2 regions of the Streptomyces sp. NPDC056061 genome follow, and region 1 is predicted to be linked to the other one. Evidence: riboswitches for the same ligand, from Rfam matches in the RefSeq annotation. Region 1 holds a riboswitch; the other holds the start of a gene.

Evidence for each region. A riboswitch is a leader RNA that binds a small molecule or an ion and turns the genes downstream of it on or off. The one in region 1 is predicted to bind cyclic di-AMP.
Region 2: another riboswitch for cyclic di-AMP. It lies ahead of ACFC79_RS08030 (M23 family metallopeptidase); the one in region 1 lies ahead of ACFC79_RS19905 (M23 family metallopeptidase).

What each region holds. Positions count from the first base shown of each region.
Region 1 is NZ_JBHJWQ010000013.1:115,087-119,390, reverse strand. Features, by position in the region: gene ACFC79_RS19915 (GNAT family N-acetyltransferase) at 1-694, opposite strand, end outside; gene ACFC79_RS19910 (HPr family phosphocarrier protein) at 867-1,148, shown strand; gene ACFC79_RS19905 (M23 family metallopeptidase) at 1,453-2,256, opposite strand; cyclic di-AMP (ydaO/yuaA leader) riboswitch at 2,269-2,436, opposite strand; gene ACFC79_RS19900 (M16 family metallopeptidase) at 2,949-4,304, opposite strand, start outside.
Region 2 is NZ_JBHJWQ010000003.1:437,846-442,149, forward strand. Features, by position in the region: tRNA gene ACFC79_RS08020 (tRNA-Met) at 354-427, shown strand; gene ACFC79_RS08025 (PP2C family protein-serine/threonine phosphatase) at 637-1,806, shown strand; cyclic di-AMP (ydaO/yuaA leader) riboswitch at 2,099-2,251, shown strand; gene ACFC79_RS08030 (M23 family metallopeptidase) at 2,263-3,510, shown strand; gene ACFC79_RS08035 (aldo/keto reductase) at 4,030-4,304, shown strand, end outside.

The sequences.
Region 1 (4,304 bases):
GGCCGACCCCGCCGGGCGTGCGGCCGACGCCGACGACGGCCACGGAGCCGGGGCTGAGGAGGCGTTGCACGGAGCGCGCCTCGGCCCGCTGCTCGCGGCCTCGCTGGACGGCGAGGGATTCGGCGGTCGGTTCGAGGTCCAGCGTGAGGTGGACGGAACCGTCCTCGAAACTGCGCTGCTGGGTGTAGCCGGCGTCCCGGAACACCTTGATCATCTTGGTGTTGGCGGGCAGCACCTCCGCGGCAAAACGGCGGATGCCGCGTTCGCGGGCCACGGCGGCGATGTGTTCGAGGAGCGCCGAGGCGACCCCCCGGCCCTGATGCGCGTCCTGCACGAGGAAGGCGACCTCGGCCTCGTCCGCGGGAGCGGAGGCCGGCCTGCCGCGCCCGTCGATCCGGTCGTAGCGGACGGTCGCGATGAACTCGCCGCCGACGGTGACCGCGAGCCCCACCCGGTCGACGTAATCGTGATGGGTGAAGCGGTGCACATCCCGGTCGGACAGGCGCGGATAGGGGGCGAAGAAACGGTAATACTTCGATTCGTCGGAGACCTGTTCGTAGAAACTGACCAGTCGTCCGGCGTCGTCCGTGGTGATGGGCCTGATCCGGGCGGTCCCACCGTCACGGAGGACCACGTCCGCCTCCCAGTGGTCGGGGTAGGCATGGTGCGGACTGTGCTCCGGCGCGGGCTGCATGGGCCCAGAGTACGACCCGGCCACCGGTCGCGTGCGCCCTGGGGCCGGGGCAGTCTGGGGGGATCGAACAGCGCTGCCGCACTGGTCGCGGGCCTGTCGCGGGTCGGCCGGAACACCGCGCACCGCGTGCGAGAATGGTCTAGACAACCGTTGATTCATGAAGGGCAGAACCATGGCTGAGCGCCGCGTCAACGTCGGTTGGGCCGAGGGCCTGCACGCCCGCCCCGCTTCCATATTCGTCCGTGCCGCCACGGCGTCCGGCGTCCCGGTGACGATTTCCAGGGCCGACGGCAACCCGGTGAACGCCGCTTCCATGCTCGCGGTGCTCGGCCTCGGTGCGCAGGGCGGCGAGGAAATCGTGCTCGCGTCCGAGGCGGACGACGCCGAGGCCGCGCTGGACCGCCTGGCCAAGCTGGTCGCCGAGGGGCTCGACGAGCTCCCGGAGACCGTCTGAACCGACTTCCCGCGCGCAGGAGCCGCGATGCCGCCGGACGGGGCATCGCGGCTCCTGCGCTTTCCGGACCCCGGCTCCTGCGCGTTCCGGACCGGCCGCGGCGTTCCGGACCGATCGCGGGCGGAGCAGCGGCGACGGACTCCTCGGCCCCCGGCGGGGGCCTCTCCGCCGGCTCGGGCGATGGGCCGGCCCGGGGGAAGGAGAACGGGAAGGGGACCTCGGCACGCCGAAGACCCCGGCGTGCGGATCCTTTCGGGACGCGCCTGCCGGGGCCTTCTGGAACGGTGTCGTACGTGGGGTCCGCTCAGATGTTGACGCCGTGGGCACGCAGGTACGCGACGGGGTTCATGTCGGAGCCGTAGGAGGGAGCGGTCCGGGCCTCGAAGTGGAGGTGGGGGCCGGTGGAGTTGCCGGTCGATCCGGAGAGCCCGATCCGCTGGCCCGCGCCCACGCTCTGGCCGACGGAGACTCCGATCGAGGAGAGGTGGCCGTACTGCGTGTACGTACCGTCCGTCATCCGGAGCACGATGTTGTTGCCGTACGCGCCGCCCCAGCCGGCCTCGACGACCGTTCCCGCGCCGACCGCGACGACCGTGCTGCCGGAAGCGGCGTGGAAGTCGATGCCCGAATGGCTGCCCGACGACCAGAGCGAACCGCTGGACTTGTAGCCGGTCGTGACGTAGGAACCGGCGACCGGGAGCTGGAAGGAGCCCAGGCGGGCCCGTTCGGCGGAGCGGGCGGCGCGCGCCCTCTCGGCACGTGCCTCGGCTGCGCGCTTCGCTTCCGCCTCGGCCTTCGCCCTGATCGCGGCCCGCTTCTCGGCCTCGGCCTTCAGCCGGGCCTCTGCCTTCGCCTCGGCGTCGGCGTGGCGCTGCTGCGCGTCGGCCTGGGCATCGATCCGGTCGGCGAGAACGCTCCGGACGGTGATGACCTGATTCAGGCCGGTCTCGTCGGTGTCGGGGGCGCCCGCGTCCGCGGCGAGGGCCGGGGAGGCGGCGCCGCCGATGACGCCGGTGGTGGCCAGGGTCGCGATGCCCGCGATCCGCGCACCGTTGCGCGTGAGCCGGCTCGGGGCACGGTGCTTCCCGGTGGCACGGGTGAACGCCATGAAGTGGCTGGTCCTTTCCTTCCTTCTCGCCTACCGGGTTAGCTGACGGGTTCGGAGCAGGAAGGTCTCCTACGGGCGCCATGGCCTCATCGAGGCCCGGGCATCCGATTCACCCCAGGGACTGTGTGGGTCCCCGGCTCCCCAGGCTCACGCCCTACGGGGACTCGGCGATGGCTGCCCGGTGCGTCCCGGTCGCGACACACGAGTGACGAACAGCCCGGTCGACGCTAAGGGGCGGAACTTTCGTTCTCCAAACGGACCGGCCGATTTGTAGCGCATGCCACAGGGCGGACAGGCAACCTCCGGGGCGGAGCGGGCCGAGGGGAAGGCCCCGGCGAGACATCTCTCACAGGGGCCCTCCTCCCGGCCCGGGATTCGTGCGCCCCGGCGGACTTCGTCGGACTCGCGTCCGGGCGAGCGCGCCCGGTGACCGCCGCGCCCGGACGGCCGTGCCCCGGATGACCGACGTATCCGGGTGGCCGCCGTGTCGTCCGGGTGGCCGCGTGTCCGGCTCGTGCACCCCGGTTCCCGGACGCCGCCGCCGGCCCCGGGCGGCTCGGTGCCCGGGACCGGCATGTCGGACGCCGACGCCGGGCGGGAACGGGCCGGCCACCGGCCCGGTGCCCGAGCCGCCCGGTCCGATTCCGGCACGGAGCGCTCCTCCGGCACCGGTGACAACGACGGTACGGACGTCAGCCGGCGACCACGGACACCTCACCGATGCCCAGGGCCCGCACCGGTTCCTCGATCCGGGACGCGTCGCCGACCAGAACCGTCACCAGCCGGTCCTCGGGAAAGGCGTTGACCACCGCGGCGGTCGCCTCGACCGTGCCGGTCTCCGCGAGCCGGGCGTACAGATGCGCCTGGAAGTCGTCCGGGAGGTGCTGCTCGACCTGATCGGCGAGGGTACCGGCGACGGAGGCCGCCGTCTCGAACTTCAGCGGTGCGACACCGACGAGGTTCTGCACCGCCGTCTCGCGCTCCTCGTCGGTCAGCCCTTCGGCCGCCAGGGTCCGAAGAACCGTCCACAGGTCCTCCAGCGCCGGTCCGGTCGACTCGGTGTCCACCGAACCGCTGATGGCGAGCATCGCGGCGCCGGTCGCCCCCGTTGCCGAACCCGGGGCCGACGACCGCAGTACCTGGGCGAAGGCCCGCACACCGTAGGTGTAGCCCTTCTCCTCCCGCAGCACCCGGTCCAGTCGGGAGGTGAGCGTGCCACCCAGGCAGTACGTGCCGAGCACCTGGGCCGGCCACACGCTGTCGTGCCGGTCGGCTCCGATCCGGCCGATCAGAAGCTGCGTCTGCACCGCGCCCGGACGGTCGACGATGACCACGCGTCCGGTGTCGTCGGCCGTGATCGGCGGGGCGGGGCGCGGCTCCGCGGTGTCGCCGGACCAGTCGCCGAGGGTGTCGGCGAGCACGGCCTCCAGATCGATGCCGGTGAGATCGCCGACGACCACGGCGGTCGCCGCGGACGGCCGGACGTGGGCGTCGAAGAACGTCCGCACCGCCGCCGCGTCGATCCGCTCCACCGTCTCCTCGGTGCCCTGGCGCGGTCGCGACATCCGCGACGTGGCCGGGAAGAGCTCCTTGGAGAGCTGCTTGGCGGCGCGCCGGGCCGGGTTGGCCTGCTCGTGCGGGATCTCGTCGAGCCGGTTGCGCACCAGCCGCTCGATCTCGCTGTCTGCGAAGGCGGGCGCGCGCAGCGCCTCGGCCACCAGGCCGAGTGCCTTGCCCAGCCGGGACACCGGAACCTCCAGGGAGACCCGGACGCCGGGGTGGTCGGCGTGCGCGTCGAGCGTGGCGCCGCAGCGCTCCAGCTCGGCGGCGAACTCCTCGGCGGTGCGCTTGTCGGTGCCCTCGGACAGGGCCCGGGACATGATCGTGGCCACGCCGTCGAGGCCCTCGGGCTCGGCGTCCAGCGGTGCGTCGAGGAAGAGCTCGACCGCCACCACCTGCTGGCCGGGGCGGTGACAGCGCAGCACGGTGAGGCCGTTGGGCAGCGCACCGCGTTCCGGCGCGGGGAAGGCCCACGGGCGGGCGACGCC
Region 2 (4,304 bases), on a different contig from region 1:
CGATGTCGTCGCGTCGGCCAGCCACCTGATGAAAACAGTCATATCACCTCATATTTATGCTCGCTCGTCGTCGAGCGAAGGGGTGCGCGACCGCTCTTCGGGCCGGGCGGGCCGGGGTGAGGCGGATCGGGGAGGGCCCTGCGGCTTCGGGGCTTCCGGGCCTCGGGTGTCTCGGTCCAGGGCTTGTTCAGGGCTTCGTCCAGGGCTTGTTCAGGGCTTGTTCAGGGCTTCGGTACGTCGGCGACGCCGTTTCGTGTGCGCCTTCGTTCCGTGCCCGTGCCATGCCGCGTACACGGCCCGGACGCCGAGTGGTCATGAGTGCCTCGAACATGCCGTAGAGTTGTGTTCACCGACGCGGGGTGGAGCAGCTCGGTAGCTCGCTGGGCTCATAACCCAGAGGTCGCAGGTTCAAATCCTGTCCCCGCTACTGAAAACCTGGGCCCGGCACGCATACAGCGTGCCGGGCCCAGGTCGTTCCCGCGTGCGATGCCGGATGCGCCGGGGGTGAGGTGTGAGCTGCGTCATGCGGGTACCCCCATTGGGTGACGAGGATTCGCCGCACGGCTCCGCTCCGGCGAGTCTGGGGGTGGGGCGCGGTACCGTCCGCAGCCGTGCGTACCGGGCAGGAGACCACAGGTGTGGAAGCGGCTGAAGCTGCGCGGCAGACCTGCCGGAGAAGGGGCCGGGGGTGCCGGTACCCGGCAGTTCGTGCGCATGCTGCCGATGCTGATGATCATCGGCGGACTGGTGTTCGACCTTCTGACGCCGCCGACCTTCACCGCCATCCCGCTGTTCGTCGCGGCGCCGCTCATCGCCGCTCCGTTCTTCTCGCTGGCCAGCACCGTCCGCATCGGCGTCGCCTCGATGCTGGCCGTCATCGCGCTGCGGCTGTCCAGCAACACGTTGCCCGAGATCGTGCCGCTGATCGAACTGCTCACGCTGGCCACCGTCTCGGTCCTGGCGGTGGTGATCAACGGGGTCGTGCGGCGGAGCAACGAACAATTGGCGTCCGCGCGGGTCATCGCGGAGAGGGCGATGCAAGCCGTGCTGCCGAAGCCGTCCGACCGGATCGGCGGGCTGCATGTGGCGGCCCGGTACGAGGCGGCCCAGGCGGACGAGTTCGTCGGCGGCGACCTGTTCGCCGTGATGGACACCCCGTACGGGGTGCGGTTGGTGGTCGGGGACGTGCGGGGGAAGGGCCTCGACGCCGTGGAGACGGTGGCGGTGGTCATCGGGGCGTTCCGGGAGGCGGCCGAGCAGGAGCGTTCGCTGGAGAGCGTGGCGCGGCGGCTGGAGCGGGCGCTGGCGCGGGAGGGGGAGATGCGGAGGGGGCTCGACGCCGTCGAGGGTTTCACCACCGCGGTTCTTGCCGAGATCCCGTCGGGGGCGTCCCGGGTCCGGATCGTGAACCGGGGGCACCCGGAACCGATCCTGCTGCATCCCGACGGGGGGCTGGACGTTCTGGTGCCGTCGGTGCCCGCGCTGCCGCTCGGCATGGACCTGGGCGCATGGCCCGACCGGGCGGACGAATGGGATCTGCCGCCGGGGACGACCCTCCTCCTCTACACGGACGGTCTCTCCGAGGCGCGGAACGCCGAGGGGGTCTTCTACGATCCGGCGGCCCGGTTGCGCGGGCGGATCTTCCCTGGTCCCGAGGAACTGCTGTCCGCGCTCTCCGATGACGTGCGCCTGCACACGGGGGGCGAGTCGACCGACGACATGGCGCTGCTCGCGGTCGTGCGCCCTGCGGAGGGGCAGCCGGACCGCCGCAGGACCGTTCGGATCGTGGGGCCGGACTCCGCGTGACGGACGGTTGGGGATTCGGGGCTTCGAGGTTTCGGGGATTCGGAGTCCCGGGGCTTCGGGGGTGCCACGGTGCGTAATGGAAAGACGCCTCTCCGCATAACATTTGACACAACATCAGTTTCTGGGGTGTGACTGAGGGGCGATCAACTCGTTCTGTTCCGTCCCTTTGTGTCCTGTAAAGTCCAGGCCGAAGACGTGAACGATCAGTGGGAACGGCTTGGAATCGGGCCCGGGTGTCTATTAACGTTCGATAACGCAGCGCGGTCGTCCCAGCCGTCGTCAGTGGCGGCACCGTGCGCGAGCGCCGAATTCCGAAAGGGAACCGGGGAACCACCACCTTGGGGTGAATCGGACATCTGCGCCTTGTGAGAGGCGGAGAAGTTCGTAGGAGACCTTCCTGCTCCGAACCCGTCAGCTAACCCGGTAGGCGAGAAGGAAGGAAAGGAGTGCGCCCCCGTGGCGTCCAACAAGCCTGCCCCCACCCGGCTCGACTCAGCATTCGGACCCGGTAACGCCACCGATTTCGCCCCGGGTTACGGCTCCGGCCAGGGTTACGGGTCCGGTTACGCCCCCGACTCCGGCTACGGCACCGAGTACGGAACCATCGGGATGGGAACGGCGTTCGGCCCCGATGCCGGCATGGGCAACGACGGCGAAGGGGGCGAGGCATTCGCCGCAGGACGCTCCGGCAGTGAGTTCCACGCCGACCTCGACCGCGGCCCCGAGCGCGCCCGGGACGAGTGGAACCCCACCGAGGAATCCGTTCGCCCCGTACGCGGCAAGCACCGCGTCGCCAAGCAGCGCAACGGACTCGCCCGCAGCTCCACGGTGCTCGGTGTCGGCGTCATCGCGGCCGTCGGCGCGGGCGGCATGGCCACCGCGCAGAGCAAGCCGCCGGTCTCCATCTCGCTTCCCGACTCCATCTCGGACAACCTGCCCGATGCCAAGTCCCTTCCCGGTGTGGGCGCCCTCTTCTCGGGTGAATCCAAGGACGACAAGGCCCGGGACACCACCGCCGATTCGCCCCTGACCACGGCGGGCATCACCTCCGCCGAGGCCGAGCAGGGCACGACGGACGCGGGCGAGGCGCTTCGCGCCCGTATCCTCCAGCAGGCCGAGCAGCAGCAGGACGCCGCCGACGCCGAGGCCAGGGCGGCGCAGGAGAAGGCCGCCGCCGAGAAGGCCGCCGCGGAGGCCAAGAAGAAGCAGGACGCCGCCGAGGCCAAGGCCGCCGCCGAGAAGAAGAAGGCGGAGGAGGAGGCCAAGAAGAAGGCCGAGGCCCTGCGCCTCGCCAAGCTCGCCGCCAGTTACGCCATCCCGGTCAGCTCCTACACCATCACCTCGACGTACGGGCAGGCCGGCCCGATGTGGTCCTCGGGCCACCACACCGGCCTCGACTTCGCGGCGCAGACGGGCACGCCGATCAAGGCCGTGCACGGCGGCACCATCAAGTCGGCGGGCTGGGCCGGTGCGTACGGCTACCGCACGGTGCTGGAGCTGGAGGACGGTACGGAGCTGTGGTTCTGCCACCAGTCCTCGATCGGTGTCGGTGTCGGCCAGAAGGTCGCCACCGGTGAGACCATCGGCCGGGTCGGTGCGACCGGAAACGTGACGGGAGCTCACCTCCACCTGGAGGTCCACACCCCCGGCGGCACGGGCGTCGACCCGATGTCCTGGTTCCAGAGCAAGGGCCTCAACCCCTGAGCCGCCCTTCGACCGTCCGCGCGACCACCCTTTGACCGCCTCCTGGCCCGAGATATTCGCCGCACTGAGGCCCCAGCGGTCTTCGTGGCACTGAGGCCCCAGCGGTCTTCGCGGCACCGAGGCTCCAGCGGTCTTCGCGCTCCTCGCGCGGGCCGCGCCGGTGCGCCGCTGCGCCGACGATGAGACCCCGGCAGCCCTGACGCTCACCCCCCGACGTCCGGGCTGCCGGCCCGTTCTCCGGCCCACGGCTCGCCGACCCCGGTCCGTTGGCCAGGATCCGCCGCCAGGGTGCGTCGGCCGCTGCTCGCCGACCGCGGTCCGCCGATCCGGCTCGCTGTCCCCGGCTCGCGGCTCAGGGCCCTTCGGGTCCGGGGCCGCCGCCTGAGCGTGCCGCTCCGAACGACGGTGGGTGCCGAGGCAGGTGATCGAGGGTCACGTCGGACGGAAATGGGCGAACAGGTGACGGCCGAACAGCCGACGTCCGGAATACCGCCACGGACGGAATTCGTTGGTCCGCACATGACTTCTCTCCGTAAGTTGGGCTCTTCCGACCTTCAGGTCTTCCCGCTCGCGCTCGGTGGCAATGTCTTCGGATGGACGGCCGACGAGGCCCAGTCGTTCGCCGTGCTGGACGCCTACGCGGCAGCGGGCGGCAACTTCATCGACACCGCCGACGCCTACTCGGCCTGGGTACCGGGCAACGAGGGCGGCGAGTCGGAAACCGTCATCGGCAAGTGGCTCGCGACACGGTCCAACCGGTCCGACATCATCGTCGCCACCAAGGTCGGTTCCCA